One region of the Achromobacter sp. HNDS-1 genome, then DNA from elsewhere that is predicted to be linked to it. Evidence: predicted binding sites of a transcription regulator. Region 1 holds the regulator's gene; the other holds the start of a gene.
What was found. The regulator LexA, encoded in region 1, represses DNA repair genes until DNA is damaged. The targets are predictions, from matches to a motif close to ACTGTATNNNNATACAGT.
Positions count from the first base shown of each region.

Region 1 (15,573 bases):
GCGGAGTCGATGCGAACCACATCGCCCAAACCCGCGTCGTTCACCAAATGGCGAAACACGCCCTCTGCGCTCGGCGAGCGACAGATATTGCCCATGCAAACGAAAAGTACCTTGGTCATCATGGGAGTAAGTGTGCGGGAAAACCCGAGATAAGGCAAGCTTTTTTTGCTCCCGGGCACACCGTTTCGCATCAATACGTCCCCTAAAATATTCCCTATAAATCAAATAGTTAAAAGCTATATTTAAGGTGATGCAAGAGACCGCCGACCGAATGCTTGTGCAAATTTCACGCCCACTTCGGCGACACTTCGCGCCAACCAGCAATTCAGCAGCCCGTCAGCGAAAAGATACATTTAGATAAGCATCGACCTTCATACCGCGCCATCCAACAGCACCCGTTGCTTGAGGGCCGTCAAGGCATCGCGGGCGGCCGCGGCCTGTTCGAATTCGAGGTTGCGGGCGTGGTCCATCATCAACTTTTCCAGGCGCTTGATCTCGCGCGCCAGGGCCTTTTCGTCCTTCAGCAATTCGGCCGGCACCGCGGCTTCCAGCGCGTCGTGCTGCACCGGCGCGACGATGCCGTCGATCAGCTCGCGCACCGCCTTCTGCACTCCCCGCGCGGTAATGCCATGGTCGGCATTGAACTGCAGTTGCTTGGCGCGGCGCCGGCTGGTTTCTTCCATGGCGCGCTGCATCGAGTCGGTGATGCGGTCGGCATACAGGATGGCGTGGCCGTTCAGGTTGCGCGCCGCCCGGCCAATGGTCTGGATCAGGCTGCGCTCGGAGCGCAGGAAGCCTTCCTTGTCGGCATCCAGGATGGCCACCAGCGACACTTCCGGGATATCCAGTCCTTCGCGCAGCAGGTTGATGCCCACCAGCACGTCGAACGTACCCAGGCGCAGGTCGCGGATGATTTCCACCCGTTCCACCGTGTCAATGTCCGAGTGCAGGTAGCGCACCCGCACCCCGTGCTCGGTCAGGAAGTCGGTCAGGTCCTCGGCCATGCGCTTGGTCAGCGTGGTGACCAGCACCCGCTCCCCCTGGCTGGTGCGCGCCTTGATCTGCCCCAGCAGGTCATCGACCTGGGTGCGTGCCGGCAGCACCTCCACGATCGGATCGACCAGGCCGGTGGGGCGCACCACCTGCTCGACCACGTTGTCGGCATGCTCCTTTTCGTACGCCGCCGGCGTGGCCGAGACGAACACGCACTGGCGCATGCGGGCCTCGAATTCCTCGAGCTTGAGCGGCCGGTTGTCCAGCGCCGATGGCAGCCGGAAGCCATACTGCACCAGGGTTTCCTTGCGCGAGCGGTCACCCCGGTACATGGCGCTGAGCTGGCCAATGGTGACGTGGCTCTCGTCGATGAACATCAGCGCATCGGCCGGCAGATAGTCGATCAGCGTGGGCGGCGGCTCCCCCGGCGCGGCGCCGGACAGGTGGCGCGAGTAGTTCTCGATGCCCTTGCAGAATCCCAGTTCCTGCAGCATTTCCAGGTCGAAGCGGGTGCGCTGCTCAAGGCGCTGGGCCTCGACCAGGTGGCCGTCGTCGACGAAGCGCTTGGTGCGCTCGCGCAGCTCTTCCTTGATGGTCTCGATGGCGCGCAGCACGGTGTCGCGCGGCGTCACGTAGTGCGAACCGGGGTAAACGGTGAAGCGCGGCAACTTCTGGCGGATGCGGCCGGTCAGCGGATCGAACAGCTCAAGGCTTTCGATTTCGTCATCGAACAGCGTCAGGCGCAGCGCCAGCTCGGCGCTTTCCGCCGGGAAGATGTCGATGGTCTCGCCGCGCACGCGGAACACGCCGCGCGTGAATTCGGCGTCGTTGCGGGTGTACTGCATGGCCACCAGCCGCGCCAGGATCTCGCGCCGCGAAATCTGGTCGCCGGCGCGCAGGATCAGCACCATCGCGTGGTAGTCGCCGGGGTTGCCGATACCGTAGATGCACGACACGGTGCCGACGATGATGGTGTCGCGCCGTTCCAGCAGGCTCTTGGTGGCCGACAGGCGCATCTGCTCGATGTGCTCGTTGATCGACGAGTCCTTTTCAATGAACAGGTCGCGCGTCGGCACGTAGGCTTCGGGCTGGTAGTAGTCGTAGTACGAGACGAAGTACTCCACCGCGTTCTTGGGAAAGAACTCGCGCATTTCCGCGTACAGCTGCGCGGCCAGCGTCTTGTTGGGCGCCAGCACCAGCGCCGGCCGCCCCAGCTGGGCGATGACGTTGGCCATGGTGTAGGTCTTGCCCGAGCCGGTCACGCCCAGCAGCGTCTGGTACATCAGGCCGTCCTGCACGCCCTGGACCAATCCATCAATGGCGCCCGGCTGGTCGCCGGCGGGCGGATAGGGTTGGTACAGGTGGAACGGGCTGCCGGGGTAATCGACGTACCCCGGGCCGGGGGCCGCCGCGGCAGCGCCAGGGGCCGCATCGGCCGCCCCGTCGGTGACGGAGCCAACGGCTGCGGCACCCGCCGCGCTCGGGTCTATTGCGCTCTTAGGCATGCTAGACTGTTCCCAGGGTAAACCCCCCATTATCCACAGCACTTCCGACTGCGTCCACTCACCCTCAGCAGAGTCCCATGAGCACCCTTTTCGATTCCGTCGAACTCGCGCCGCGCGACCCCATTCTTGGTCTGAACGAACAATACAACGCGGACACCCGCCCCGGTAAAGTCAATCTGGGCGTGGGCGTGTACTACGACGACCAGGGTCGCATTCCCCTGCTGGGTGCCGTGCGCAAGGCGGAAATCGCCCGCATCGAGGCCGCCGCCGCTCGCGGCTACCTGCCGATCGAAGGCATCGCCGGCTACAACCAGGGCGCGCAAGCCCTGCTGATCGGCAAGGATTCCCCGCTGGCCGCCGCTGGCCGCGTCCTGACCACCCAGGCCCTGGGCGGCACCGGCGCGCTCAAGATCGGCGCCGACTTCCTGCGCCAGCTGCTGCCGACCTCCAAGGTCCTGATCAGCGATCCCAGCTGGGAAAACCACCGCGCGCTGTTCGAACGCGCCGGGTTCGAAGTCGGCACCTACGCCTACTACGATGCCGCCACCCGCGGCCTGAACTTCGACGGCATGCTGGCCGCCCTGAAGGCCGCGCCGGCCAACACCGTGGTCGTGCTGCACGCCTGCTGCCACAACCCCACCGGCGTCGATCCCACCTTCGACCAATGGAAGCAGATCGCCGCGGTCGTCAAGGAAAACAAGCTGGTGCCCTTCCTGGACATCGCCTACCAGGGCTTCGGCGAAGGCCTGCGCGAAGACGCCGCGGTCGTGCGCCTGTTCGCCGACCTCGACCTGACCATGTTCATCAGCTCGTCGTTCTCGAAGTCGTTCTCGCTGTACGGCGAGCGCGTCGGCGCCCTGACGGTCGTGGCTGGCAGCAAAGACGAAGCCACCCGCGTGCTGAGCCAGCTCAAGCGCGTCATCCGCACCAACTACTCCAACCCGCCCACCCACGGCGGCACGATCGTCTCCACGGTGCTGAACTCGCCCGAGCTGTTCGCCATGTGGGAAGAAGAACTCGGCGCCATGCGCGACCGCATCCGCCTGATGCGCAAGCAATTGGTCGAGAAAATCAAGGAACACGGCGGCAAGCAGGACTTCAGCTTCGTGCTGCAGCAGCGCGGCATGTTCTCGTACTCGGGCCTGACCTCGGCCCAGGTCGACCGCCTGCGCGAAGAGCACGGCGTCTACGCCGTCTCCAGCGGCCGCATCTGCGTCGCCGCGCTCAACAGCGGCAACATCGACCAGGTGGCCAAGGGCATCGCCGCGGTGCTGTAAGCCTCCCCCCGGCAACAGCCTCCAACGGGACCTTCGGGTCCCGTTTTCATTGCCTGTCACAAAACCATGTCCGCTCAACGCTTGCATTTTTGCGTTATGTCCCCCAGAATGCCGCTGTATATATGTACAGTCCGATTCCAAACGGATCACCGCCATGGCCAGCAAACTCACTGATCGTCAACAGCAAATCCTGGACCTCATCCGGCAAACCGTCGCGCGCACCGGCTTTCCGCCCACCCGCGCCGAGATCGCCCAGGCATTGGGATTCCGCTCGCCCAACGCGGCTGAAGACCATCTGAAGGCCCTGGCGCGCAAGGGGGCCATCGAGCTCACCGCCGGCGCTTCGCGCGGCATCCGCCTGAAGGATGCCTCGCCCGCGCAGACCCAGGCGCCGCTGCCCCTGCCCGGCCTGGCGCAGTTGCTGCTGCCGCTGGTCGGCCGCGTGGCCGCCGGCAGCCCGATCCTGGCGGCCGAACATGTCGAACGCGAAATCGGTGTCGACCCCGGCCTCTTCGCCCAGGCGCCCGACTACCTGCTCAAGGTGCGCGGCATGAGCATGCGTGACGCCGGCATCCTCGAAGGCGACCTGCTGGCCGTCAAAAAGGCGTCCGAGGCCCGCAACGGCCAGATCGTGGTTGCCCGCCTGGGCGACGACGTCACCGTCAAGCGCCTGCAGCGCCAGAACGGCCGCGTTGAACTGCTGCCCGAGAATCCTGACTTCAACGTCATCGTGGTCGAGGCAGACCAGGAATTCGCGCTGGAAGGCATCGCGGTCGGCCTGATCCGTCCGCACGCGCTGCACTGATCCGCCGCTTCCCTTCAGGCGCGCGCCCCTCGACGGCCGCGCCAAAAAAGAAACCCCGCGCAAGCGGGGTTTCTTTCATTGGGCATCCCTTGCGGGACGCCCCGGGGCCAGACATCAGTGCTTGAGCACGGGATCCGTCGAACCCGGCTCGGCCGGCTTGGCGACCAGCGGCTCCTTGACCGTTTCGTCTTCAGCCAGCGGCTCCGGCAGGCGTTCCAGGGCCAGTTCCAGCACCTTGTCGATCCAGCGGACCGGCACGATCTCGAGATGGTTCTTGACGTTGTCCGGGATCTCCGCCAAATCCTTGACGTTTTCTTCCGGGATCAAGACCGTCTTGATACCACCGCGATGGGCGGCCAGCAGCTTCTCCTTCAGGCCGCCGATCGGCAGGACTTCGCCACGCAGCGTGATCTCGCCGGTCATGGCGACGTCGGCGCGCACCGGGATGCGCGACAGGGCCGACACCATGGCCGTGGTGATCGCGATACCGGCGGACGGACCGTCCTTGGGCGTCGCGCCTTCCGGCACGTGCACGTGCATGTCGTGCTTCTCGAACACGCTGTCGGCAAAGCCCAGGCGACGCGCCCGCGAGCGCACCACCGTGCGGGCCGCCTCGACCGATTCCTTCATCACGTCGCCCAGCGAACCGGTGCGTTGGATCACGCCCTTGCCGGGCATGTCCGCCACTTCGATCGTGAGCAGGTCGCCACCGACTTCCGTCCAGGCCAGGCCGGTCACCTGACCGATCTGGTTTTCCTTTTCGGCCATGCCGAAGGTGTAGCGGCGCACGCCGAGGTAATCGCTGAGGTTGTCGCCCGTGACGTTGACCGGCTTGAGTTCGAAGGTCTTGCCTTCGGCCTTGGCGCGGTCGCTCTGGGTCAGCAGCTGCTTGATCACCTTGCGGCAGATCTTGCCCACTTCGCGTTCGAGCGCACGCACGCCGGCTTCGCGGGTGTAGTAGCGCACGATGTCGCGCAGCGCGCTGTCATCGACGGTCAGCTCGGTATCCTTGACGCCGTTGTTCTTCATCAGCTTGGGCAGCAGATGGTCGCGGGCGATGTGGATCTTTTCTTCCTCGGTGTAGCCCGACAGGCGGATCACTTCCATCCGGTCCAGCAGGGCCGGCGGAATGTTCAGCGTGTTGCTGGTGGCCACGAACATGACGTCCGACAGGTCGAAGTCGACTTCGATGTAGTGGTCCTGGAACGTGTGGTTCTGTTCCGGGTCCAGCACCTCGAGCAGCGCCGACGAGGGATCGCCGCGGAAATCCATGCCCAGCTTGTCGATCTCATCGAGCAGGAACAGGGGATTGCGCACGCCGACCTTCGACATGTTCTGGACGATCTTGCCGGGCATCGAACCGATGTAGGTACGACGGTGGCCGCGGATCTCGGCTTCGTCGCGCACGCCGCCCAGGGCCATGCGCACGAACTTGCGGTTCGTGGCCTTGGCGATGGACTGGCCCAGCGAGGTCTTGCCGACCCCGGGAGGACCGACCAGGCACAGGATCGGCGCCTTGACCTTGTCCACGCGCTGCTGCACCGCGAGATATTCGAGGATGCGCTCCTTCACCTTCTCCAGGCCGTAGTGGTCGTTGTCGAGCACGGTCTCGGCGTTGGCGATGGAGTTGTTGATCTTGCTCTTCTTCCTCCAGGGGAGGTTGATGAGCGTATCGATGTAGTTGCGCACCACGGTGGCTTCGGCCGACATGGGCGACATGAGCTTGAGCTTCTTGAGCTCGGCATCGGCCTTCTTGCGCGCCTCCTTGGGCATGTGCGCGGCGATGATCTTCTTTTCGAGCTCCTCGATGTCGGCGCCCTCTTCGCCTTCGCCCAACTCCTTCTGAATGGCCTTGACCTGCTCATTCAGGTAGTAGTCGCGCTGGCTCTTTTCCATCTGCTTCTTCACGCGGCCGCGGATCCGCTTCTCGACCTGGAGGATGTCGATTTCGGTTTCCAGCTGCGTGAGCAGGCCTTCGAGGCGCTCGGAGGTGCCGACGATCTCGAGCATCTTCTGCTTCTGCTCGAGTTTCAGCGGAAGATGCGCGGCGATCGTGTCGGCCAGGCGGCCGGCGTCATCGATGCCGGCGAGCGAGGTCAGGATCTCCGGGGGGATCTTCTTGTTGAGTTTTACGTATTGCTCGAACTGGGCGACGATCGCGCGGCGCAGGGCCTCGGTCTCGGAGCCCTGGACGGCGTCCGGCTCGATCGGGGTGACCTGGCAGGTGAAGTGCGAATCGGCGTCTTCGATGCTGTTGATGCGGGCGCGCTGGGTACCCTCGACCAGCACCTTGACGGTGCCATCGGGCAGCTTGAGCATCTGCAGGATGCCGGCGACGCAGCCGATCTCGTAGACGTCTTCAGGGGTGGGATCATCCTTGCCGGCGGATTTTTGGGCCACTAGCATGATGCTCTTGCCCGCTTCCATCGCAACCTCGAGCGCGCGGATAGAGCGCGGACGGCCGACGAACAGCGGGATGACCATGTGCGGGAACACCACGACGTCGCGCAGTGGCAGCAGGGGGAGGTCGATCGGGTCGGAAGGCAGGGTCTGGCTGGCAGACATAGGAGGTTCCTCGGTATGACTCGGCGTATCGGGGACAGGATGACCGGGTATACCCGGACAGCCCCGTCAGTTACGTCTGTTATGGGAACAATAGCCGAAAATTCAAGATCCCGGCGGCCGGATAAACAAAACCTTAAAAAAAACGGCGGCCGGCATCCTGTTTCATTGGACACACTGCGGCAGTGTGCGTTCCATCAGGGGGCCGGAGACAAAAAAACCCGTTACGGAAACGGGTTTTCTTGAAATATCCGTCAGGCCGCCGCGTCGCGGACTTCTCCGCGCTCGGGCTTTTCGGCCGCCCCTTCCTCGTCGGCGTAGATCAGCAAGGGCTTGCCCTCGCCTTCGATCGCGCCTTCGTCGAGCACCACGCGCTTGACGTTGCCTTGCGACGGCAGGTCATACATGGTGTCGAGCAGGGCCTGCTCGATGATGGAACGCAGGCCACGCGCGCCGGTCTTGCGCTTGAGCGCCTTGCGGGCGATGGCCTTGAGCGCGGCCGGACGCACGTCCAGTTCGGCGCCTTCCATGGCGAACAGCTTCTGGAATTGCTTGAGCAGGGCGTTCTTGGGCTCGGTGAGGATCTGCACCAGGGCGGCCTCGTCCAGCTCGTCCAGCGTGGCGACCACCGGCAGGCGACCGACCAGTTCGGGGATCAAGCCGAACTTGATCAGGTCTTCGGGTTCGACTTCGGAGAACAGCTCGCCCACGCCGCGCTCGGACTTGGCGCGCACGGAGGCGGAGAAGCCGATGCCGGACTTTTCGGTGCGGTCGCGGATGACCTTTTCCAGCCCGTCGAAGGCGCCGCCGACGATGAACAGGATGTTGGTCGTGTCGACCTGGACGAAGTCCTGGTTGGGGTGCTTGCGCCCGCCCTGCGGCGGCACCGAGGCGACGGTGCCTTCGATCAGCTTGAGCAGGGCCTGCTGCACGCCCTCGCCCGACACGTCGCGGGTGATGGACGGGTTGTCGGACTTGCGGGAAATCTTGTCGATTTCATCGATGTAGATGATGGCGCGCTGCGCCTTCTCGACTTCGTAGTTGCAGTTCTGCAGCAACTTCTGAATGATGTTCTCGACGTCTTCACCGACGTAACCGGCCTCGGTCAGCGTGGTGGCGTCTGCCATGACGAACGGCACGTTCAGCATGCGCGCGAGGGTCTGCGCCAGCAGCGTCTTGCCCGACCCGGTGGGGCCGATCAGCATGATGTTGCTCTTGGACAACTCGACTTCGTCGCCCTTGATCTCGCCGTGGCGGATGCGCTTGTAGTGGTTGTAGACGGCCACCGCCAGCATGCGCTTGGGCGAGGTCTGCCCGATCACGTACTGGTCCAGGAACGTCTTGATTTCAGCCGGAGTGGGCAGTTCGGAACGAATCGCCGCGCGCGCGGTCGCCTGCGCTTCCTCGCGGATGATGTCGTTGCACAAGTCTATGCATTCATCGCAGATGAATACCGACGGACCCGCGATCAGCTTGCGGACTTCGTGCTGGCTTTTATTGCAAAACGAGCAATGCAGCACTTTTGCGTCTGCCGATCCCTTTTTTTCAGGCATATGTATTCGTATCTCAGGTAAAGAAGCGCCGGACCGGGTGAAGGGCCCGGCGCTTACTCAAACATGGCAACAGCGGGTGGGACTCAACCGGGAAGTCAGCCTTCCGAACGGGAGGTCATCACCTTGTCGACCAGTCCATACGATACCGCATCTTCGGCGGACATGAAGTTGTCACGTTCCGTGTCCAGGGCGATGCGCTCGATCGACTGGCCGGTGTTGTCGGCCAGGATGCGATTGAGACGCTCGCGCAGGTCCAGGATCTCGCGAGCCTGGATCTGGATGTCGGAGGCCTGCCCCTGGGCGCCGCCCGAGGGCTGGTGGATCATGATGCGCGAGTTGGGCAAGGAAAAGCGCTTGCCCTTCTTGCCTGCCGCCAGCAGGAAGGCGCCCATGCTGGCCGCCAGGCCGGTGCACAGGGTCGACACGTCCGGCTTGACGAACTGCATGGTGTCGTAGATGGCCATGCCCGCGTACACCGACCCGCCGGGCGAGTTGATGTACAGGGAAATGTCCTTGTCAGGATTCTCCGATTCCAGGAACAGCAACTGCGCCACGACCAGGTTGGCCGTGGCGTCGTTGACCGGGCCCACCAGGAAGATGAGCCGCTCGCGGAGCAGGCGCGAATAGATGTCGTAGGCGCGTTCGCCGCGCCCCGACTGCTCGATCACCATGGGAATGTAGCCCAGGCCGGTGGGGGTCACCGACGACCCGCCATTCATTGCCGCATAGAAATCGGTGAATCTCTGCATAGTGTTACGCCATCCCCATCAACTGATCGAAAGGCACCTTTTCGTCGGTGACCTTGGCCTTTTCCAGAACATGCGCGACGACGTTGTCTTCGAGCACGATAGCCTCGATTTCAGCACGACGCTGGCGGTCGGCCAGGTAATAGCTGACAACCTGGGCGGGTTGTTCGTAGTTTTCCGCGAACTCTTCGATGCGGGCGCGGACCTGTTCCGGCTTGGCCTGCAGCTGGGCTTGCTTGACCAGTTCGGACACCAGCAGGCCCAGGCGCACGCGGCGCTCGGATTCGGTCGAGAAGGCTTCGGCCGGGATCGGCACCGACTCGGCGTTCGGCACGCCACGCTGCTTGAGCTCTTCGCGGGCGGCGGCGATGCGGCTTTGCACGTCGTTGTCGACCAGCGCCTTCGGCACGTCGAACTTGCCGGCTTCCACCAGGGCGTCCATCACGCTGGCCTTGGTGCGGCCTTGCGAGCGCACCTTGACTTCGCGTTCGATGTTGCTGCGGATGTCGGCCTTGAGCTTTTCGACATCGCCTTCGGCCTGGCCGAGCGACTTGGCGAATTCGGCATTCAGTTCGGGCAGCACGCCTTCAGCCACTTCCTTGACGGTGATGGTGAATTCGGCGGTCTTGCCGGCGACTTCCTTGCCTTGGTAGTCATCGGGGAACTTGAGCGGGAAGACCTTGCTTTCGCCAGCCTTCAGGCCGCGGGCGGCTTCTTCGAATTCCGGCAGCATGCGGCCTTGGCCGAGCACGAACGGGAAGTCTTCGGCCTTGCCGCCATCGAACGGCACGCCGTCGATGGTGCCAGCGAAGTCCAGCGTGACGCGGTCGCCGTCTTGCGAGGCGCGGCCTTCGCGGGCTTCGAACGTGGCGCGCTGCTTGCGCAGGACGTCCAGGGTCTGCTGCACTTCGGCGTCGGTGACCGCGGTTTCATAGCGGGTCACGGCCAGGGCCGACAGGTCCGGCACGGCGACTTCGGGGTAGACCTCGAACGTGGCGGTGAAGGCCAGCGTGTCATCGCTGACGCCTTCAGTCTTGGGTTCCAGGTTCGGGGCGCCGGCGACGCGCAGCTTGGCGCCATCGACGGCTTGTTCGAATGCACGGCCGACCTGGCTGTTGATCACGTCGTAGCGGATGCCGGGGCCATGGCTGCGCTCGAGCATGGCGAGCGGCGCCTTGCCGGGACGAAAACCGGGAACCTTGGCGGTGCGGGCCACGCGCTTCAATTGCGCCTGGACTTCCTTTTCGACGTCGGCCACCGAGACGGCCAGATCAACACGGCGCTCGAGGCCGGAGAGGGTTTCAACCACAGGCTGCATTAAAAGACCTATTTTCCGAGAGATATGAGATGACGGGCGGATAAACGCGGCATTTTACCGGAAACTTCCGGACCCCTGACGCAAAGGGGCGCGAGCACCCGGATAAGCCCGGATGCTCGCGCCCCGTTTTCCACCCCGAAAGGGCGGCAAATGCCCGCCAGGGCGCTTTATTTGGCCTTGGCGATGCGATCTTCGATGTGCTGCGCGCGCTTGGCCGAGGACGGGTGCGAGCTCATCATATCGCTCTTGCCGCCGTCCAGTTCGGCCAGCTTCTGGAACGCCGTCACCAGACCGCGGGTGTTCAGCTTCTTGGCCTGCAGCTGGTCGAACGAGTAGTCGTCGGCGGCGCTTTCCTGCGATTGCGAGAACTGCGCGTTGATGAACTTCTCGGTCAGGTCGCCCAACTGCGACGAGTTCAGGGCGGCGACCGTGGCGCCACCGGCGGCGCCGGCGGCGTCGCGCGCGGCCGAAACGGTGTAGGCGGTCTGCATCGCCTTCTTGCTGTGGCCCAGCGCCACGTGGCCGATTTCATGGCCCACGACGCCCAGCACTTCGTCGTCGGTCATCATGTCCATCAGGCCGCTGTAGACGCGGATGCAGCCATTGGCCATGGCCCAGGCATTGACGTCCTTGGTGATGTAGACCTTGTAGTTGGCCTTCTGGCCATTGACCGTGCCGCCCAATTGCTTGGCGATCTTCTGCAGGCGCACGTCGTACTTGCTGCCGGGGGCCGCGATCTTTTCCTGGGAATCGCTCTGCGCGCAAGCCTTGTCCGACAAGGTCTTGATTTCGGCATCGCTCAGCGTGGCGGCCTGCACCACCTTGCTGCCAGCGCCCACCAATCCCCCGATATCGAGGGCATGCGACGCGGAATAAGGGGCGAGTGCGACGGCCAGCGCGGCAACGGTGTAGCGGATCTTCATGGCAAAAACTCCTCTTGACTGACTCTGTGCGAGTGAGGCGGCAATTCTATATACGCCAAAAGCATTCAAACCGTTTCGCCACAGAGTTTCGCAAATGCGAATTTCTCTTACATAAAAGGCATGCGCGGGGCTCCTTACCGTGGTAAGTACCTGCGCCGCGACTCGGCGTTGTCATCAAAAACAGATTTCGGAGCAGTCCGAGATTGATAGAATTGCCGCCGCGGTTTTTCCCGCGCTTCCCATAACGGCTCGCACCCATCATGACCCCCCACACCCCTCCCCGCCTTGGCCTGCTGCCAAGCCTGATTTTCAGTTCGCGCTGGCTGCAACTGCCCCTGTACCTGGGCCTGATCGTCGCCCAGGGCGTCTATGTGATGCTGTTCCTGAAAGAACTTTGGCACCTGCTGACCCATGCCACCAGCTTCGGCGAGATGGAAATCATGCTGTTGGTGCTGGGCCTGATCGACGTGGTCATGATCTCGAACCTGCTGGTGATGGTGATCGTCGGCGGCTACGAGACCTTCGTGTCACGCCTGCGCCTGCAAGGCCACCCGGACCAGCCGGAATGGCTCAGCCACGTCAACGCCAGCGTGCTCAAGGTCAAGCTGGCCATGGCCATCATCGGCATTTCGTCGATTCACCTGCTGCGCACCTTCATCGAGGCGGGTACGCTGGGCACGCCCAACGCGCGCTTCTCCGAGGCCGGCGTGATGTGGCAGACCATCATCCACGCTCTGTTCATCCTGTCGGCGCTGGGCATCGCGCTGGTCGACAAGCTGGCCACGCCTTCGCACGCCAAGCACTGAGCGCCTTGCGCCAAATGAAAAGCCCCGCACAGCCGTGCGGGGCTTTTGTCTTTGTGGCGGGCCGCGCGGCGGCGCGCCACAACCCTGGGATCAGGCCGCTACCTTGATGTTCTTGGCGCTGGGGCCCTTGGGCCCCGTGCCAACCTCGAACGTGACGCGCTGATTCTCCTGCAGCGATTTGTAGCCTTCGCTGCGGATTTCCGAGTAGTGGGCGAACAGATCCTTGCTGCCGTCGTCGGGCATGATGAAACCATACCCTTTTTCGGCGTTGAACCACTTGACGATGCCGGTTGCCATGGAATTTCCTCGAACCTAAAGAAGCGATTGCTCGCGGGGCGCCAGATCATCAAGGATGGGAGAGGAAGCCACTGCAGCACCACTGACCGCGACAAGTTAAACGCAGACCGCGTCGCTTGAGAATCTCGCTGAACCCAGTGTATTGGCGAACCGCGAAAAACGTCAAATATGCGGCCATCGCACAAGCCGCGCCGGGCCTGGCCGCGCGGCTTTTTCAACTGGCCATGCGCCGATACAAGCAGATACGCAGAGGTCCTGGCGCCGTCCGGCACGGGTGTCAGCCGGCGAAGCCGCCCGAGTCGAGGAATTCCTGTTCCGGCTGCGTGGTCTGGCGGCCCAGCGCGGCGTTGCGGTGCGGAAAGCGGCCGAAGCGCTTGATGATGTCGCGGTGCAGGACGGCCCAGCGCACCGCGTCCGCGCCAAGCGGCTCCATCAAGGCCACCGCGCGATTCTGCGCGGCCACGGTCTCGGCATGCTCGAACGGCATGTAGAAGAACTGGCGCAGCGCCGGATCGACCGCCAGGTCGTGGCCGGCGGCGATGGCGCGTTCGGCGAACACCAGCGCCAGCGGATCGGTGGCGAACATGTGGGCGGTGCCGCGAAAAGCGTTGCGCGGATACTGGTCCAGCAGGATCATGAGCGCCAACGCGCCCTCCGGCGCATCAAGCCAGCCATCCAGCTGGCGCGCGGCGGCGGCCATGTGGGCCTGGCCGCAGAATTGGCGGAAACGCTCGTCGAACGCCGCGTCCTTGGTGAACCATTGCCGCGGCCCGGCTTCGCGCCAGAACGCCACGATGTCCTGCGGTTGCAGGGAAACTGGGGCGGATCCGGGGTGGGTCATGGGTATCGTCCTGTGTCGGTTGCGAGCGCCGCGCCGGGCGGACGCGGCGACGGAAAACTGCGGCAAGGATACCGCGAGCCCGCCGCAGGCGACGCGTTGGCCGCGCGCGACACCCGTGCGCCACCCGCCGGGCGGCGGAAACGACAAGGCTCCCCGAGGGGAGCCCAGACGCAAAAAAGCCCCCGAAGGGGCTTTTCCGAAAACGCAGGACCTTACAGGACCTGAATCTTCGTGGCTTGCGGGCCCTTGGGGCCATTGGCCGTCACAAAGCTGACGCGCTGGTTCTCTTCCAGAGACTTGAAGCCCGAGCCCTGAATTTCGGAGAAGTGAGCGAACAGGTCCTTACCACCCGCTTCCGGGGTGATGAAGCCATAGCCTTTTTCCGAATTGAACCACTTAACGACGCCGGTTTCCATACTGTATTTCCTAGAGATAATGGGCAAATGCCCGGAGGTCACGAATCAATCAAGGAGGGGACAGTAGAACAATAACGCTGAGCCGGAAAAGGCACGGCACTGAACGAAAATCGCAACGCTTGTGATCGTGTGCCGACACTATCGTTATGTTCCCCTCACAAGTCAACATAATCCTAAAAAATACGTGCCAATAATGCAACAAAGAGAAACTGCGGACAGAATTTACACGTTTTCATAGGCAAAAAGAACGCCTGCATAGGTGTAAACACCCACGCATCATAAAAAAACAATCAAGGCTTATATATAAATGCCCGGCCCCCAAAACTCGCATGAACTCATACGCCGTTTGGGCGGGCACTTTGGTTTGCCGCCAGGCTTACTCGTCGATAGGTAAACCCAGCAAGTCGAGTGCCGCGCCAAAAGCATCGGGACCCGAGCAAAGGAAAACCGCCACGTCGCCGGGATTGATATTCTCCAGGACCTGGTCGATTTGGTCTTGCGCATTATCAACATTGTCGACACTGGCAGCGTGTATGTCCGCTCCACCTTCGACCTTTTCGGGGGGCACGATATCGGCGATCGCGTTCAGATCAGTCACGCCCGTCACGACATAGGCGCTGATGCTCTCGCCATCCAGCGTTGTGTGCAGCTCAACGCCGCCCGCCACGTCGGCAACATGCCGACTCAGTATTTCCATGATCACTCTTCCTTGACTTGCGGGCCGAGCCCGCCTGGGCGCGCCCGCACGGATGCGCACACGCCCAGGCGCGACTATAACAGCCTTATGCTAAGACTTCCTGACAGCGGGGCCGAGCGACCGGCGCGCCGCGCCGGAGGTGGCCGCGACGCTGCGGGTGCGCACGCCGGCGGCGGTCAGCGCGGCCAGCAGCGGCTTCTGGGCGTCCAGGAACACGGCCTTCTCGTCGTCAGCCAGCTTGCACACGAACATCTGCGCCAGCAGCTGGGTGCGGCGGGCCTTGCGGTTGTCGGCCTCCTGGGCCAGCCAGGCGGCCACCCAGTCGGCGGCGGCCTGCGCGTCGCCCTGCTGCTTGATGTGTCCCAGCAGGTCGAACACGGTGACGCCGGTGATGGCGCCGTCCTCCGCACGGGTCAGGAAAAGCTTGGCGGCCTGGCCGGTATAGCCGGGGACCAGGGCGAGGCAATCGCGCTCGGCGGGTTTCTTCATCGGTACTGCCTGTAACGGTTGTCGGTAATCCCGCACTGTAACCCGGGCCCGCGGGCTGTCGCTTGGCCGCCACCTAACTCTGCTATCGTCGGCCTGTTTCTTCCCAACCTGCAACGGCGGACATCATGCAACGCGATTTCGATCTGGTCGTCACCATCCTGGGAGCCCTGCGCGACGCGCCCGGCCCCAACCTGAGCACCCACGACATCAAGGAAGCGGCCCTGGCCCACGAACAAGGCCTGCAACTGGTCGCGCACCACCTGGACCTGCTGGCGGACGCCGGCCTTGTCAAGCAAGTCAGCGAAACGGCGGCCACCGCCGGCGACACGCGCTGGCGCATCACCT
Region 1 is NZ_CP157584.1:690,769-706,341, forward strand. Features, by position in the region: gene ABFG95_RS03015 (low molecular weight protein-tyrosine-phosphatase) at 1-122, opposite strand, end outside; gene uvrB (excinuclease ABC subunit UvrB) at 372-2,498, opposite strand; gene ABFG95_RS03025 (amino acid aminotransferase) at 2,576-3,775, shown strand; gene lexA (transcriptional repressor LexA) at 3,930-4,580, shown strand; gene lon (endopeptidase La) at 4,695-7,145, opposite strand; gene clpX (ATP-dependent Clp protease ATP-binding subunit ClpX) at 7,397-8,695, opposite strand; gene clpP (ATP-dependent Clp endopeptidase proteolytic subunit ClpP) at 8,791-9,444, opposite strand; gene tig (trigger factor) at 9,449-10,759, opposite strand; gene ABFG95_RS03055 (M48 family metallopeptidase) at 10,927-11,682, opposite strand; gene ABFG95_RS03060 (TIGR00645 family protein) at 11,943-12,488, shown strand; gene ABFG95_RS03065 (cold-shock protein) at 12,579-12,785, opposite strand; gene ABFG95_RS03070 (DUF924 family protein) at 13,063-13,626, opposite strand; gene ABFG95_RS03075 (cold-shock protein) at 13,839-14,042, opposite strand; gene ABFG95_RS03080 (hypothetical protein) at 14,419-14,739, opposite strand; gene ABFG95_RS03085 (hypothetical protein) at 14,830-15,228, opposite strand; gene ABFG95_RS03090 (DUF2513 domain-containing protein) at 15,354-15,573, shown strand, end outside.

Region 2 (15,573 bases), 480 kb from region 1:
CCCGGCCGAGATTCCCGCCGCGCTGGCCGCCGCCTACGCCTGCAAGGACCGCCCCACCGTGCTGGACGTGGTGGTGACGCGCGACCCCGCGCACATGCTGCCCGGCGTGGACAGCCGCGCCGCCAAGATCAAGCCGGGCGATCGCATCGCCTGAGCCTGGATAACAACACAGACATCCCAAGCGAGGAGACAACCCATGAAGATCCGTACCTGGCTGACCGTGGCGGCCGCCGCCCTGGCCACCGTGCTGGCGCCGTCCGCCGGCGCCCAGAGCAACTATCCCGACCGCCCGATCCGCCTGATCGTGCCCTTCCCGCCCGGCGGCACCTCGGACGTGGTCGGCCGCATCTTCGCCGAGGCGCTGGGCAAGCAGATCGGCCAGCCCGTGGTGGTCGAGAACCGGGGCGGCGCCGGCGGCACGGTCGGCTCGCGCGCCGTGGCCAGCGCGCCGGCCGACGGCTACACGCTGCTGCTGGGCACCTCCAGCACCAACGGCACCAACTCGGCGGTCTACAAGAACCTGCCGTACGACGCGGTCAAGGACTTCACCCCGGTCACGCAGATCATCCGCGTGCCGGGCGTGATCGTGGTCAACAAGGACTTCCCGGCCAAGGACTACGCGTCCTTCGTGGCGCTGATCAAGGGCGCGCCGGGCAAGTATTCGTATGCCTCGTCGGGCAACGGCGGCGCCACCCACATGGCGATGGAGTACTACAAGTCGCTGTCGGGGCTGGACATGATGCACGTGCCGTATCGCGGCACCGGCCCGGCGCTCAATGACGTCATCGCCGGTCAGGTGCCGATCCTGTGGGACACGGCGGCCTCGTCCATGGCGCACATCCAGTCCGGCAGCCTGCGCGCCATCGTGGTGGCCGCGCGCAAGCGCCTGCCGCAACTGCCCGACGTGCCCACCTTCGCCGAGGTCGGCCTGCCAACGTATGACGCCGAGATGTGGAACGGCCTGCTGGCCCCGGCCGGGCTGCCCGCGCCGATCCTGGCCAAGCTGGGCGAGGCCTCGCGCCGCGCGCTGGCCGACCCCGAGGTGCAGGCCAAGTACGCTGGCGTGGGCGCCTACGTGGTGGCCGACAAGCCGGAAGCCTTCGCCGCGATGATCAAGGAAGACGTGGCCAAGTGGAAGAAGGTGGCCGAGTTCGCGCACATCTCGGTGGACTGACATGGGCCAGCGCATGCAAGGCAAGACCGCGCTGGTGTTCGGCGCGGGTTCGTCCGGCCCGGGCTGGAGCAACGGCCGCGCCGCCGCCGCGCTCTATGCCCGCGAAGGCGCCCACGTGTTCGCGGTCGACCTGCGCGCCGATTCGGCCGAGGAAACCCGCCGCATCATCGCCGAGGAAGGCGGCCGCTGCACCGCGCTGGCGGCCGACGTGACCGACAGCGCGCAGATCCTGGCGGCGGTGCGGGCCATGCAGGCCGAGGCCGGCCGCATTGACGTGCTGCACAACAACGTCGGCATCACCGAGATGGGCGACCCGATCGAGGCCAGCGAGGACAGCTGGCACCGCGTCATGGACACCAACCTGACCGGCGTGTTCCTGACCTGCAAGCACGTGCTGCCGGTGATGCTGGCCCAGGGTGGCGGCAGCATCGTCAACATCTCGTCGCTGGCCTCGATCCAGGTCAACACCTACCCGTACACCTCGTACTACGCCGCCAAGGCCGGCTTGAACCACCTGACCCGGGCGCTGGCGGTGCGCTACGCGCCCGACAACATCCGCGTCAACGCGGTGCTGCCGGGCGTGATGGACACGCCGCTGATCTACACCCAGATCGCGGGCCAGTTCGAGGACGTGGAGGAAATGCGCCGGCGCCGCCACGCCGCCAGCCCGATGGGCCGCATGGGCGACGCCTGGGACGTGGCGCACGCGGCGCTGTTCCTGGCCAGCGATGAAGCGAAGTACATCACCGGCGTGTGCCTGCCGGTGGACGGCGGCAAGTCCTGCGCGGGGCGATAGCCGGCGTAGCAGGCCGGCCGGCGCCGGCGCGGACCCAGGACGCGCCGCCCGCCGGCCAGCTCCCGATCGGTCCGATGCCTGTCGGATAGCCCGGATCCAGGACGCGCGCGATCGCGCCGCGCGTCAGGCCGGACGCGGCGCCAGCTCCGCGCCCAGTTCCGTGGCGGCGCGTTGCAGCGCCGCGACCACTTCCTGCAACCGCGCCCCAGACAGCCGCGAGCGGATCGCGGCCACGCTGAGCGCGGCCACCACGTGCTGCTCGCGGTCATACACCGGCACGCCCACTCCCAGCATGTCCGGGATGATGCGCCCCGGGTTAAGCGCATAGCCATTCTTGCGGGCCGCGGCGATGTCCTCGCGCAGCATGGCGGTGGACGGCAGGTCGGGCGCGGCCGAGGCGTCGTAGCGCGCCAGCACCCGCTCGATGTCGTCGTTCGGCAGGAACGCCAGCAGCGCCAGGCTGCCCGCCCCCACGCCCAGCGGCCGGCGGTGGCCGACCTCCAGCGTCAGGATCTTGATGGGGAAATCGCCCGTCTTGCGGTCGACGCAGACCGCCTCGTGGCCCGAACGCACCGACAGGAAGCTGGTGTCGCCGGTCGATTGCGCCAGCCGCAGCACCGCCGATTCGGCGATCGCCTTGATGCCGTGGCGGCTTTCGGCCGCCAGCCCCAGGATGTACGACTCGCGGCCCAGGCTGTAGGTCTTGAGCTTGGGATTGAGCGCCAGAAAGCCCTCTTGCAGCAGGGCCGACAGCATGCGGTGCGCGGTGGGCGGCGTCAGGCCCAGGTCGCGCGCCACGTCGGTCAGGCCGACCCCGCGCGCGGGCGCGGCGCCCACGTACTTGAGGATGCGCAGCACGCGGAAGATGCTCTGCGCGCCGCCGACCGGATCGGCGTCGCGCGCGGCGGCGGGGGATTTGGCGGGGCTCATCCGGGCAGGCTCAGCCGATGGGATTCAGCGGCGGAATTGATCAGGCCGACATGGTATCCGCAAATACCGGCGTCGCGCGCCTTCAATGCAGCGTGGTGCCGTCGGGCGGCGACTGGTTCAGGCCCAGCGCCGCTTCCCAGCTGCGCAGCGGCACGCAGGTCTGCAGCCGCACGATGGCGCGCTGGATCAGCGCCGGATGCAGTTCGTGGCCGACGTGCGTGGCCACGTCGATGGTGGAATCGCCATGCAGCTCGTCCAGCCGCGCCTGCGCGGCCTGGATCAAGGCCACCGGCATGACCGGGTCGTCGGCGCCATGCAGCAGGTGCAGCGTGGTGTACTGCGGCGCGGCCTTGGGCAGTTGCGCGTAGCGGCCCGAAAAGGCGATCACGCGGCCGGCCATGCCGTCGTGCGCCTGCACCAGTTCCAGCGCCATGATGGCGCCCTGCGAGAAGCCGGCCAGCGCGGTGTCGGACTGCAACAGGCCGAAGCGGGCCTGGGCCGCCTTCACGTAGGCCTCCAGCGGCGGCAGGGCGTGGGCCACGCGCTCGGGCCGGTTGTCCTCGGACACGCCGCGCACCGAGAACCATTGACGGCCCGCGCCGCCGCCGTCGAAGGGCTCGAAGCCCTCGGGAATCAGCACCGCCGACGCGGGAAAGGCGGCGCGCACCGCCTCGGCCAGCGGCACCAGGTTGGCGGGCGTGCCGCCGACGCCATGCAGCAGGATGAACAGCTGCCGCACCTCGGTGCCGGGCTCGGGCAGGAATTCGATTTCGTGGGGGGACGCGGGGGAAGAAGTGGCCATGCTACGGCTCCGGACAGGCACTGGATGGCCCCATTGTAAAATGCCCGTCATACGCAATCCTAGGCAAAGCGCCCCCCCGGGCCGGCTCCTGCCCCCGGTGTCCACAAGGCGCTCAGGGGCGTTCGCGGTCGGCGCGGGGCTTTGCATCAACCTGTGCATTCCATGAAAACACCGACGACAGACTCGGGAACCCCGCCGGCCGGCAAGAACCAGTTGCATCGCGTGCTCAAGGCGCGCCACCTGACCATGATCGCCCTGGGCGGCGCCATCGGCACCGGCCTGTTCATCGCCTCGGGCGCGGCCATCGCCCAGGCCGGCCCGGGCGGCGCGCTCACGGTCTACCTGCTGATCGGCCTGATGGTCTATTTCATCATGACCAGCCTGGGCGAACTGGCCACCTTCATGCCCGTGTCGGGCTCCTTCTGCACCTACGCCTCGCGCTACGTGGACGGCGGCTTCGGCTTCGCGCTGGGCTGGAACTTCTGGCTGAGCTGGGCCACGGTAGTGGCGGTGGACGTGGTGGCCGCCCAACTGGTGATGGCGTACTGGTTCCCCGATACCCCCGGCTGGATCTGGAGCGTCGCCTTCCTGGCGCTGACCTTCGGCCTGAACGCCTTCTCGGCGCGCAGCTTTGGCGAGGCCGAGTACTGGTTCGCCATCATCAAGGTGGTGGCGGTGCTGTGCTTCATCGTGCTGGGCCTGGCGATGCTGGTGGGCATCATCCACAGCGACGCGCCGGTCGGCGTGCGCAACTGGACCGTGGGCGACGCGCCCTTCGTCGGCAACGCCGCCACCTGGGTCGGGGTGGCCATGGTGGTGGCCTATTCGTTCCAGGGCACCGAACTGGTCGGCGTGGCCGCCGGCGAATCCGAGAACCCGCGCCGCAACGTGCCGCGCGCCATCAACCACGTGTTCTGGCGCATCCTGCTGTTCTACGTGCTGGCGATCCTGATCATCGGCCTGCTGATCCCCTATACCGACCCGCAGCTGCTGCGCAACGAGGTCGAGGACATCGCCGTCAGCCCGTTCACGCTGGTGTTCCAGCACGCCGGGCTGCTGTCGGCGGCCACCGTGATGAACGCGGTGATCCTGACCTCGGTGCTGTCGGCCGGCAATTCGGGCATGTACGCCGCCACGCGGATGCTGTTCAACATGGCGGTCGAGGGCCAGGCCCCGGCCGTGTTCAAGCGCCTGACCGGCAACGGCGTGCCGCTGTACGCGCTGCTGGCCACCACCGCGCTGGCCTGCCTGTGCATGTTCAGCGTGGTCTACAGCCCCAAGGCGGTCTACATCTGGCTGCTGAATTTCGCCGGCATGACCGAGTTCATCGTCTGGCTCAGCATCGCCGTCAGCCACTACCGCTTCCGCCAGGGCTATATCAAGCACGGCTACGACACCGCCAACCTGCCCTACAAGGCCGGGCTGTTCCCGTTCGGACCGCTGTTTGCCTTCGTGCTGTGCCTGCTCGTCACGCTGGGCCAGAACTACCAGGCCTTCCTGGACGAGCGCATCGACTGGATCGGGGTGGTCTCGACCTACCTGGCGATCCCGCTGTTCCTGGCGTTCTGGATCGGCCACCGGCTGGTGAAAAAGTCGCGCTGGATCCGCTACCAGGACATGCAGTTCTACGGCTTCGAGGCCGACCGCGCGGCGGGCGTGCCGCAGGACGAACCGGTAGCCGCCGGCCAGGCCGCGCGGACCTGAGCGGCGGGCCTGAGCACGCGGCCCCGAGCGCGCGGCCCCGAGCGCGCGGGCCGGAGCGTGCGGGCCTGACAGCAGGGGCCTCGCGGACCGGGGCGCATCCTGAGCCGCGCCCCCGCCCCCCCTCCTGCCGTCCCGTCGGCGCCGCCCCTATTCGAAGCTGTCGCGCGGACGCTGCGCGATGACGCCGTACCAGCCCAGGCCGGCGTAGGTTTCATAACCCGGCGTCAGCGAGAACCCCACCAGGCCGCGATCGGCGTTTTCGTAGTAGCCGCGCGGCCGCTCGTCGTGGCGCAGCACGTAGCGCTCCTTCAGCGACACGGGGCCGTCCGAGGCGGCGATGACGCGCTGGCGGCTGTCGACCAGCAGGCAGCGGGTGCGCGCCCACTCCTCTTCCGACAATCCCACCGACCTGACGATGCTGTCGGCCTGCTGGCTCCAGTCGAAGAACACCCCCAGCACGCCCAGCGGTTCGCCCTGCTTGTCGGCATCGCGCCGGATCGCGGTGGCGTAGGTGGCGACGTGGGCGCCGTCCAGCAGGCGCTCGCTGTCGATGTCCATGGCCACGTACTCGCCGCCGTCGGCCGTGGCCATCCCGCGCCGGAACCATTCGGCCTGGCTGACGTTGGCGCCGCGTGCCTGCGGATAGCGGTCGGGACGGCCGTTGGCCACCACCCGCCCCTGCGCATCGGCCACCCACAGGTCCAGGTAGACCGTATAGCTGTCCAGGATCACGCCCAGCCGGCCGCTGGCGTGGCGGGCGCTGTCGGCGCCGGGTTCCTGCAAGGCCCGCACCACCGACGAATCCGTCGCCCACCAGCGCACGTCGCAGGAACGCTCGTACAGGTTGCGGTCCATGGTCTCGATCATGTTCAGCGCCAGGTCGCCCAGGCGGCGGCCCTCGTAGCCGCGGATCTCGTGCAAGGTGTTTTCCCCGATGCGGATCAGGTCGGCGATGGACCCGGCCAACTCTTCCTTGAGCGCGTCGGCGATGCCGGTGATCTGCTCGGACACGTACTGCACCTGGTTGGCCACCACCGCGAAACCGCGCCCCGCCTCGCCCGAGCGCGCGGCCTCGATGCGCGCGTTCAGCGACAGGTATTTGGCCTGCTGGTTGATATCGACGATGCTCTCGATCTTCTCGTTCGAAATGCGCTCGACGCGGCGCGACAGTTCGACGATTCTTTCCGGTTGATGGGCCATGTTCAGCACTCCTTTTGTTGGACGTTGTTGCGTGAGGAGACGGTGACATGGGGACAGAAGCAGGAAGCGTGCCAAGCCCTGCACGGGTTAATGACCGGCCCCTTCCAGGGGCGTGGCGGGGGTGGCGACGGCGCATCGTGCCTCGAGGCGGGCCTTGCGGCGCGCACCAATACGGTGCAATTGGCGGATACATCCGGTGCCTTCCGGGTCGGGTAAAATACTGTATATTCATACAGCAATAAGCGATTCCGGCCAGGCGCCCTCTCCGCCCGGCCGTGCCGCCGCCCACCGAATCTTCACCCAGGAAAAACCGGGTCGTCCGCCCGCCATGCCGTCGCCAGAACAGATCCATCCCGCGTTGTGGCGCGCCACCCAGTTGGCGCGCGGCGCCGCCCGCAGCCTGCCCACCGGCCACGCCGCCCTGTCGGCCGAGCTGCCGGACGGCGGCTGGCCGCTGGGCTCGCTGATCGAGCTGCTGGCGCCGCAACCCGGCATCGGTGAAATCCGCCTGCTGCGCCCGGCCCTGGCGCAACTGGAAACGCGCCGCCCCATCGCCCTGGTGCAGCCGCCGCACGCGCCGCACATCACCAGCTGGATGAGCTGGCGGCTCGACCCGCGCCAACTGCTCTGGGTCGCCCCCGAAAAACCGCTGGACGCCCTCTGGGCCGCCGAGCAGATCCTGAAAAACGGCAGCTGCGGCGCCCTGCTCTGCTGGCTGCCGCACGTGCGCCCCGAATCGCTGCGCCGGCTGCACCTGGCGGCCCAGGCCAGCGACCTGCTGTTCGTCGCCCTGCGCCCGGCCAGCGCGGCGCAGCACGCCACCCCCGCCCCCTTGCGCCTGGCGCTCGCGCCCGCGCCGGGCGGGCTGTCCGTCCATATCCTCAAGCGCCGCGGACCGGTCTGCGAGGCCCCGCTGTACGTGGGCCTGGAGCCCGGCATCCTGGCGCCCACCCGCCATGCGCCTCTGGATCGCCGCCTGCCTGCGCTGCCTGCCGCTGGACGCACTGCGCCCGCACTGGCCGCTTGAGGCGCAGGCCTACGCGGTCCTCGACCAGGAACGCGTCGCCGCCCTCACGCCCGCCGCGCGCCAGGCCGGCGTGCGCGCGGGCATGCGCCGCGGCGGCGCGGCCGCCATCGCGCCCGAGGTCGAACTGCTGGCGCGCGACCCGGTGGCCGAGGCCGACACCCTGCAGGGCGCGGCGCTGGCGCTGCTGCAATACACCCCCGAGGTCGCGCTGGCGGACGCAAACACCGTGCTGCTCAACGTCGGCGCCAGCCTGCTGTTCTTCCGCGGACCGCGCGCGCTACACCGGCGCGTGGCCGCCACGCTGGCCGCGCTGGACCTGCGCGTGTCGCTGGGCATGGCGCCCACCGCCGCCGGCGCCTGGCTGCTGGCGCACCGCGGCGGACGCCGGCCGCCGCGCCGGGTGCTCACCCCGCGCACGCTGGCGCGCCGGCTCGACGCCCTGCCCGTGGCCCTGCTGCCCCAGGCCCGGCCGCGCCTGGACTGGCTCAACGACATCGGCTGCCACACCCTGGCCGACCTGCGCGCCCTGCCGCGCGCCGGCCTGCAACGGCGCAGCGCGCCCGACCTGCTGCAGGCGCTGGACGCGGCCTATGGCCAGTCGCCCGAACTGCATCGCTGGATCGAGCCGCCGCCGCGCTTCGAGCGCCGCATCGAGCTGATGGAATACCTCGAACACACCGACGCGGTGCTGGCCGTGGCGCGGCGCCTGGCCGAGCAGCTGGGCGGCTGGCTGACGGCGCGGCAACTGGCGGTGCGGCGCGTGCTGCTGCGCCTGGACCACGAGCGCGGCCGCCACGCGCGCCCGCCCACCGAGCTGGAACTGGCGCTGGCCCAGCCCGTCTGGCAGGCGCCGCAGATCCTCAACCTGCTGCGCGAAAAACTTGGCCGCCTGACGCTCGAAGCCCCGGTGATCGCGGTGACGCTGCTGGCGCCCGACACCACCGACCAGCCCGCCGCCAGCACCACCCTGTTCCCCGAACCCGGCGGCACCGCCGCCGACCACGCCCGCCTGCTGGACCTGCTGACCGCGCGGCTGGGCCGCGAGCAGGTGCGCCACGCCTGTCCCCTCCCCGACCACCGGCCCGAGGCCGCCAACGCCTGGGGCGACGCGCTGGAACCGCCGCAACGCCCCGAACCGCTGCCCGAGCCCCTGGACCGCCCCTTCTGGCTGCTCGATCCGCCGCTGCCGCTCAAGCTTGCCGGCCACCGCCCGCAATACGCCGGCCAGGCGCTGCGGCTGATGCGCGGCCCCGAGCGCATCGAAAGCGGCTGGTGGGATCCGGTCCTGACCGTGCGCGACTACTTCGTGGCCGAGGACGCCGCCAGCGCGCGCTACTGGATCTACCGCGAGCGCGACGACGCGCACGCGCGCTGGTACCTGCACGGGCTGTACGCCTGACCCCGCCATGCACGCGCCCGACGATCCCCATGACGACGCCCCCGGTCCGCCTGCCGGACTGCCCGGCTACGCCGAACTGCAATGCCAGTCGAACTTCTCGTTCCTGCAGGGCGCCTCGCACCCCGAGGAACTGGCCGCCCGCGCCGCCGAACTGGGCTACGCCGCCCTGGCCATCACCGATGAATGCAGCCTGGCCGGCGTGGTGCGCGCCCACGTCGAGGCCAAGACCCAGAAGCTGCCGCTCATCATCGGCGCCACCTTCCGGCTGCGCGCCGGGCCCGAGGCCGCGCCGCTGGACCTGACCCTGCTGGCCCAGACCCGCGAGGGCTACGGCAACCTGTCCGAACTCATCACCCTGGCCCGCACCCGCGCCCCCAAGGGCGAATACCGGCTGGCGCCCGAGGATTTCACCGCCCCGCCGCCGGGCTACGAACACCTGCGCCACCTGCCCGAATGCCTGGCGATCCTGTCGCCCGTCTACGGCGACGACCCCGATCGCATGGCGCAGCAGGCGCGCTGGCTGGCCACCACCTTCCCGCGCCGCGCCTGGGTCGGCCTGACCCTGTTGTACCGCTCGCGCGACGACCTGCACCGCGCCGCCGTCGACCACGCCGCGCGCGCCGCCGAACTGCCGGTGGTGGCGCTGGGCCAGGTGCAGATGCACGTGCGGTCGCGCAAGCCGCTGCACGACACCCTCACCGGCATCCGCACCCACCAGTGCGTGTCGCAATGCGGCTACGCGCTGTCCGGCAACGCCGAGCAGCACCTGCGCACCCGCATGCGGCTGGCCAACCTGTATCCGCCCGAAGCGCTGGCGCAGACGCTGGTGGTGGCGCGGCGCTGCGCCTTCTCGCTGGACGAACTGCGCTACGAATACCCCGACGAAATCATCCCGCGCGGCCACACCCCCGCCACCTACCTGCGCCAGGAAACCCTGGCCGGCGCCGCGCGGCGCTTTCCCGGCGGAACGCCGGCCCACGTCAGCGAACAGATCGAAAAGGAACTGGCGCTGATCGCCGACCTGCAATACGAGGCCTACTTCCTCACGGTCTACGACATCGTGCTGTACGCCCGCAACAACGGCATCCTTTGCCAGGGGCGCGGTTCGGCCGCCAACTCGGCGGTGTGCTACTGCCTGGGCATCACCGAGGTCGACCCGCGCCGCGGCAACAACCTGTTCGAACGCTTCATCAGCAAGGAACGCAACGAGCCGCCCGACATCGACGTCGACTTCGAACACCAGCGGCGCGAGGAAGTGATCCAGTACATCTACCGCAAGTACGGCCGCCAGCGCGCCGCCCTGACCGCCGTGGTGATCTCGTACCGCCCGCGCAGCGTGCTGCGCGACACCGGCCGCGCGCTGGGCGTGGACCCGGGCGTGATCGACGCGGTGGCGCGCGCCCACCAGTGGTGGGACGGCAAAAAGGAAATGCTGCGCACCCTGGGCGCCTGCGGCCTCGATCCGGAATCGCAGGTGGCGCGGCAGTGGGCCGCGCTGGCCCAGACGCTGATGGGCTTTCCGCGCCACCTGTCGCAGCACCCCGGCGGCTTCGTCATCTCGCGCGGCAAGCTGTCGCGGCTGGTCCCGATCGAAAACGCCGCCATGGCCGACCGCAGCGTGGTGCAGTGGGACAAGGACGACCTGGACGCGCTCAAGCTGCTCAAGGTCGACGTGCTGGCGCTGGGCATGCTCTCGGCGCTGCGCCGCACCCTGGAACTGGCCGGCCAGCGCCGCGGCCAGCCGCTGCGGCTGCAGGACATTCCCGAAGGCGACGAACCCACCTACGACATGATCTGCGAGGCCGACACCATCGGCGTGTTCCAGATCGAATCGCGCGCCCAGATGACCATGCTGCCGCGCCTGCGGCCGCGCGAATACTACGACCTGGTGGTGCAGGTGGCCATCGTGCGGCCCGGCCCGATCCAGGGCGGCATGGTGCATCCCTACCTGCGCCGCCGCCAGGGCAAGGAAAAGGAAAGCTACCCCAGCGACAAGGTGAAAGGCGTGCTCAGCCGCACCATGGGCGTGCCCATCTTCCAGGAACAGGTGATGCAGATCGCGGTGGTCGCGGCCGGCTTCTCGCCCGGCGATGCCGACCAGTTGCGGCGCTCCATGGCCGCCTGGAAGCGCAAGGGCGGCGTCGACAAATACCGCGTCAAACTGGTGGGCGGCCTGCTGGCCCACGGCTACACCCTGGAATTCGCCGAGGCGCTGTTCCGCCAGGTCGAGGGCTTTGGCGAATACGGCTTCCCCGAAAGCCACGCCGCCAGCTTCGCGCTGCTGGCCTACGCCAGTTCCTGGCTCAAGCGCCACGAACCCGAGGCCTTCCTGGCCGCGCTGCTCAACTCCCAGCCCATGGGCTTTTACGCGCCGGCGCAACTGGTGCAGGACGCGCGCCGCCACGGCGTGCGGGTGCTGCCGGTGGACGTGACCGTCAGCGGCTGGGACGCGGCGCTGGAGCCCGCGCCCGCCGACGCGCCGCCGCGCCGGCCCCATCCTCACGCGCCCTCGCCCGACGAAATCCGCCCCGCCGTGCGTCTCGGCCTGAGCCTGATCCAGGGCCTGCACGAAGACAGCGCCCGCCGCATCGAGGCCGCCCGCGCCGAGGCCCCCTTCACCAGCACCGGCGACCTGGCCCGCCGCGCCGCCCTGACGCGCCACGACCTGAACGCCCTGGCCGCCGGCGACGCCCTGCGCACCCTGGCCGGCCACCGCCGCCAGGCCAGTTGGGAAGCCGCCGCCAGCGTCCACAGCCGCGACCTGCTGCGCGACGCCGCCATCCACGAAACCGAGATGCCGCAACTGACCGCGCCGACTGAGAACCAGACCGTGGCGGCCGACTATCGCAGCGTCGGCCTGACCCTGCGGCGCCACCCCGTCGAGCTGCTGCGGCCGCAACTGGCGGCGCGCAACTTCCAGCCGGCCAGCGTGCTCAACGGCTACCCCGACAAGCGCGTGGCCCGCGCCTGCGGCATCGTCACCGTGCGCCAGCGGCCGCAGACCTCCAAGGGCGTGATCTTCGTCACGCTGGAAGACGAAACCGGCCCGGTCAACGTGGTGGTGCGCCCCGAACTGATCGAACGCCAGCGCCGCGAGCTGCTCGGCGCCACCCTGCTGGGCGTGTATGGCTCGTGGCAGAACGTGGACGGCGTGCGCCACCTGATCGCGCAGCGGCTGGTGGACCTGTCCGAACTGCTGGGCGGTTTGAGCACGCCCAGCCGCAATTTCCACTGACGGCGATGCGCGGTCCGGCGCTGGCCCCGATGCCAGGGGCGCGCCGCCAGGCGAGACGACGGGGCGAAACAAAGGGGGAGAAAAAAAGGGAGTGAAACAATCGGGCAAGACGAGGGGATGAGACAGCCCGGCGCGGCGGCAAGGCTCGGCGGTCACGGCAACGCCCCGGGGTTCGACCGGACGCCACCACGGCCAAGCGCCGCGCGGGCGGCTGGTCTATGATGGATTTTCCGCGACGCCCGCCCCCGCGCCGGCCGCGCCGTGGAAACGTTTTCTTTTTCAGGAGTGATCATGATCCGCAAGCTGATTCCCGTTCTGCTGGTTGCCACGCTGAGCGCCTGCGCCAACACCGGAGCCCCGCGTTCCTCATCCTCATCCGCCGCCTCCAGTTCCGCCAGCTCGCCCGCCGCGTCCGACAGCTCCTCCGGCGCGTCGTACGGATCACCCTCCGCCCAGGCCGGCGCCCGCAAGACCTGCGACGCCGCCGCGCTGCAATCGCAGATCGGCCAGAAAGCCACCCAGTCCGTCCTGGAAGACCTGCGCACCCGCAGCGGCGCCGCCACCGCCCGCATCCTGCGCCCGGGCCAATTGGTCACCATGGAATACAACGACACCCGCCTGAACCTGATCGTCGACGACAAGGACGTGATGACGGCGATCCGCTGCGGCTGACGTCCCGGCATTCACGGCAAGACGGGCGCAGCGGGCACACTCGCCCGCGCCCGCTTCTTCCAGACGGCGCGGCGGCCCGCGTTGTCCATGGACATCTCCCCCGGGGCCGCCCCGCCCGCGGACAACCATCCCCCAGCGAACGACCGGCCAGCCCCACAGGCAGGGCCGGGCCGGCGCGCCAGCAAGCTTGCCGGCGCGACCGCCTCCCTGCACGCCAGGCCCGCGAATCGATCCAAAAATCGATCCGCCAACGCTTGACCCTTACGTAACGTCATGCCCAAAAGTTCGGCCTGCGCCATTCACGAAGGAACCCCATGCGACTGAAAGTAGGAGAACTGGCCAAGCGCAGCGGACTGACCGTCCGCACGCTGCACCACTATCACGCGATCGGCCTGCTGACGCCTTCGGCGCGCGCCGACAACGGCTACCGGCTCTACGGCCGCGACGACATCGCCCGATTGCACCAGATCCAGGCATTGCGTCGCTTCGGATTGCCGCTGGCCGAGATCGGCGCCTACCTGGACCAGCCCGGCACGCCGCTGGACGAGATCATCGCCAGACAGATCGCGATGCTCGACAGCCAGATCCAACACGCCACCCGGCTGCGCGAACGCCTCGCGCAGTTGCAAGGCCAGTTGGCGATGGGAACGGAGCCGGAACTGGCCGATTGGCTGACCACTCTGGAACTGATGAACATGTACGACAAATATTTCTCCCAGGAAGAACTGGCGCGTCTGCCCATGTACCGCCGAGGCCCGAACGACGATGCCGGCTGGCTTGCGCTGATCGCCGACGTGCGCCGGCAGATGGACGACGGCGCCCCGCCCGAGGACCCGCGTTCGCAGGCGCTGGCCCTGCGCTGGATGACGCTGCTGCTGCGCGACACCAACGGCGATCCGCGCCTGCTCGTCAAGCTCAATCAGATGCACGAACGGGAACCGGCCATGCAGGAACACATCGGTATCTCGCCGGCCATGCGCGACTACGTGGTGCGCGCCTTCTCCGAAAGCAAACTGCGGCTCTACGAAAAACACCTGACGCCGGACGAGGCCCGGTTCATGCGGGCGCATTATCACGACCGCGCCGGCGAATGGCCGGCCCTGATGGCGCGGGTACGCGACGCGATCGATGCCGGGCAGGCGCCCGACTCGGCCACCGGCCGCGACCTTGCGCGGCAATGGCTGGAACTGTTTTGCAGCTACGCCGGCAACGATCCCGCGACCCACGCGAAATTCCGCCTCGCCCTGATGACCGAGCCCGAACTGACCGCCGGCACCTGGGCCGATGACGCCACGCTGGCTTTCATGCGCCAGGCCATGGGCGCATTGACGGCGGCGCGCTAAGCGGCGTCGGCGTCCGCGAACACGGACGCCGACGCGGTTACGGTCGAGGTCGTCGTCACGGTCGAGGTCAAGGTCGCGGTCGCGGTCGCGGTCACGGTCGCGGTCACGGTCGCGGTCACGGTCGCGGTCAAGGTCAAGGTCGCCGTCGCGGCGACAGTCGCAGCCGCGACCGCGCTACCAGCGCGCCGCCTGGACGAAATCCACGAAGGCACGCAACGGCGCCGGCAGATAATGCCGGCCCGGAAAATACAGCAAGGGGCCGGTGAAGCTGGGCCACCAATCCGCCAGCACCGGCTCCAGTTCGCCCCGATCCAGGTACGGCTGCAGCCAGTCCTCGAACAGATAGACCACTCCGGCGCCCGCCACCGCCGCATCGACCGCCAGGTCCACCGCCGCCCCCAGGCTGACGATCAGCGGACCATCCACCTCCACCGTGACGGACTGGCCGTCGCGTTCAAACGCCCACGCCGGCATCGCGCCGCTGGTGAAACGGCCGCGCAGGCACAGGTGCTGGCGCAGGTCTTGCGGATGTTGCGGCCGTCCATGCCGGGCCAGATACCCCGGCGCGGCGGCCACCGCCATCCGCTGGCGCCGCGGCCCGATCGGGACGGCCACCATGTCCTGGTCCATGCTTTCCTCGTAGCGGATGCCCGCGTCGCAGCCCGACTGCAGCAGCTCGACAAAGCGATCGTCGACGATGACCTCCAGCCGGATCTCCGGATACTGCGCCAGGAACGGCGGCACGATGCGCGGCAGCACCAGCCTGGATGCCGCCAGCGGCACATTCAGCCGCAGCCGGCCGGCCGGCCGGTCACGGAAATTGTTGGCCACGTCCAGCGCCGACTCGACCGCGTCCAGCGCGGGCGTCAGTTGCTCCAGCAGGCGCTGCCCGGCCGCCGTGGTCGCCACGCTGCGCGTGGTGCGGTTCAGCAGCCGCAGGCCCAGCCGGGCTTCCAGCCGGCGCACCGCTTCGCTCAACTGCGACGCGCTGGTCCCCGTCTGGCGCGCCGCGCCGCGAAAGCCCCCATGCGTGGCCACCGCCACAAAGGCGCTGATGTCTTGAAGGTTGGACATGGCCGGCCCCAATTGTTCGATATTCCGCACAAGCTGTGCGATTACCAGGGATTGTCGCACGCACCGCGCCGCCCTAGACTCGCTTCATTCCCTCCCTGGAGCACGTCATGACCTCGATTCAACAAGCCGGCGCCTATGCGCTGGGCGACCTGACCGTCAACCGCCTGGGCTACGGCGCCATGCAACTGGCCGGCCCGCACGTATTCGGACCGCCCAA
Region 2 is NZ_CP157584.1:208,236-223,808, forward strand. Features, by position in the region: gene ABFG95_RS00900 (thiamine pyrophosphate-binding protein) at 1-154, shown strand, start outside; gene ABFG95_RS00905 (tripartite tricarboxylate transporter substrate binding protein) at 197-1,174, shown strand; gene ABFG95_RS00910 (SDR family NAD(P)-dependent oxidoreductase) at 1,176-1,970, shown strand; gene ABFG95_RS00915 (IclR family transcriptional regulator) at 2,094-2,900, opposite strand; gene ypfH (esterase) at 2,983-3,702, opposite strand; gene ABFG95_RS00925 (amino acid permease) at 3,865-5,406, shown strand; gene ABFG95_RS00930 (methyl-accepting chemotaxis protein) at 5,554-6,615, opposite strand; gene imuA (translesion DNA synthesis-associated protein ImuA) at 6,935-7,633, shown strand; gene ABFG95_RS00940 (DNA polymerase Y family protein) at 7,563-9,032, shown strand; gene ABFG95_RS00945 (error-prone DNA polymerase) at 9,040-12,267, shown strand; gene ABFG95_RS00950 (I78 family peptidase inhibitor) at 12,559-12,939, shown strand; gene ABFG95_RS00955 (MerR family transcriptional regulator) at 13,254-14,282, shown strand; gene ABFG95_RS00960 (LysR family transcriptional regulator) at 14,457-15,356, opposite strand; gene ABFG95_RS00965 (aldo/keto reductase family oxidoreductase) at 15,464-15,573, shown strand, end outside.
Region 2: a site for LexA is predicted at 6,826-6,843, ahead of imuA (translesion DNA synthesis-associated protein ImuA). Genes of this name have one in related genera too.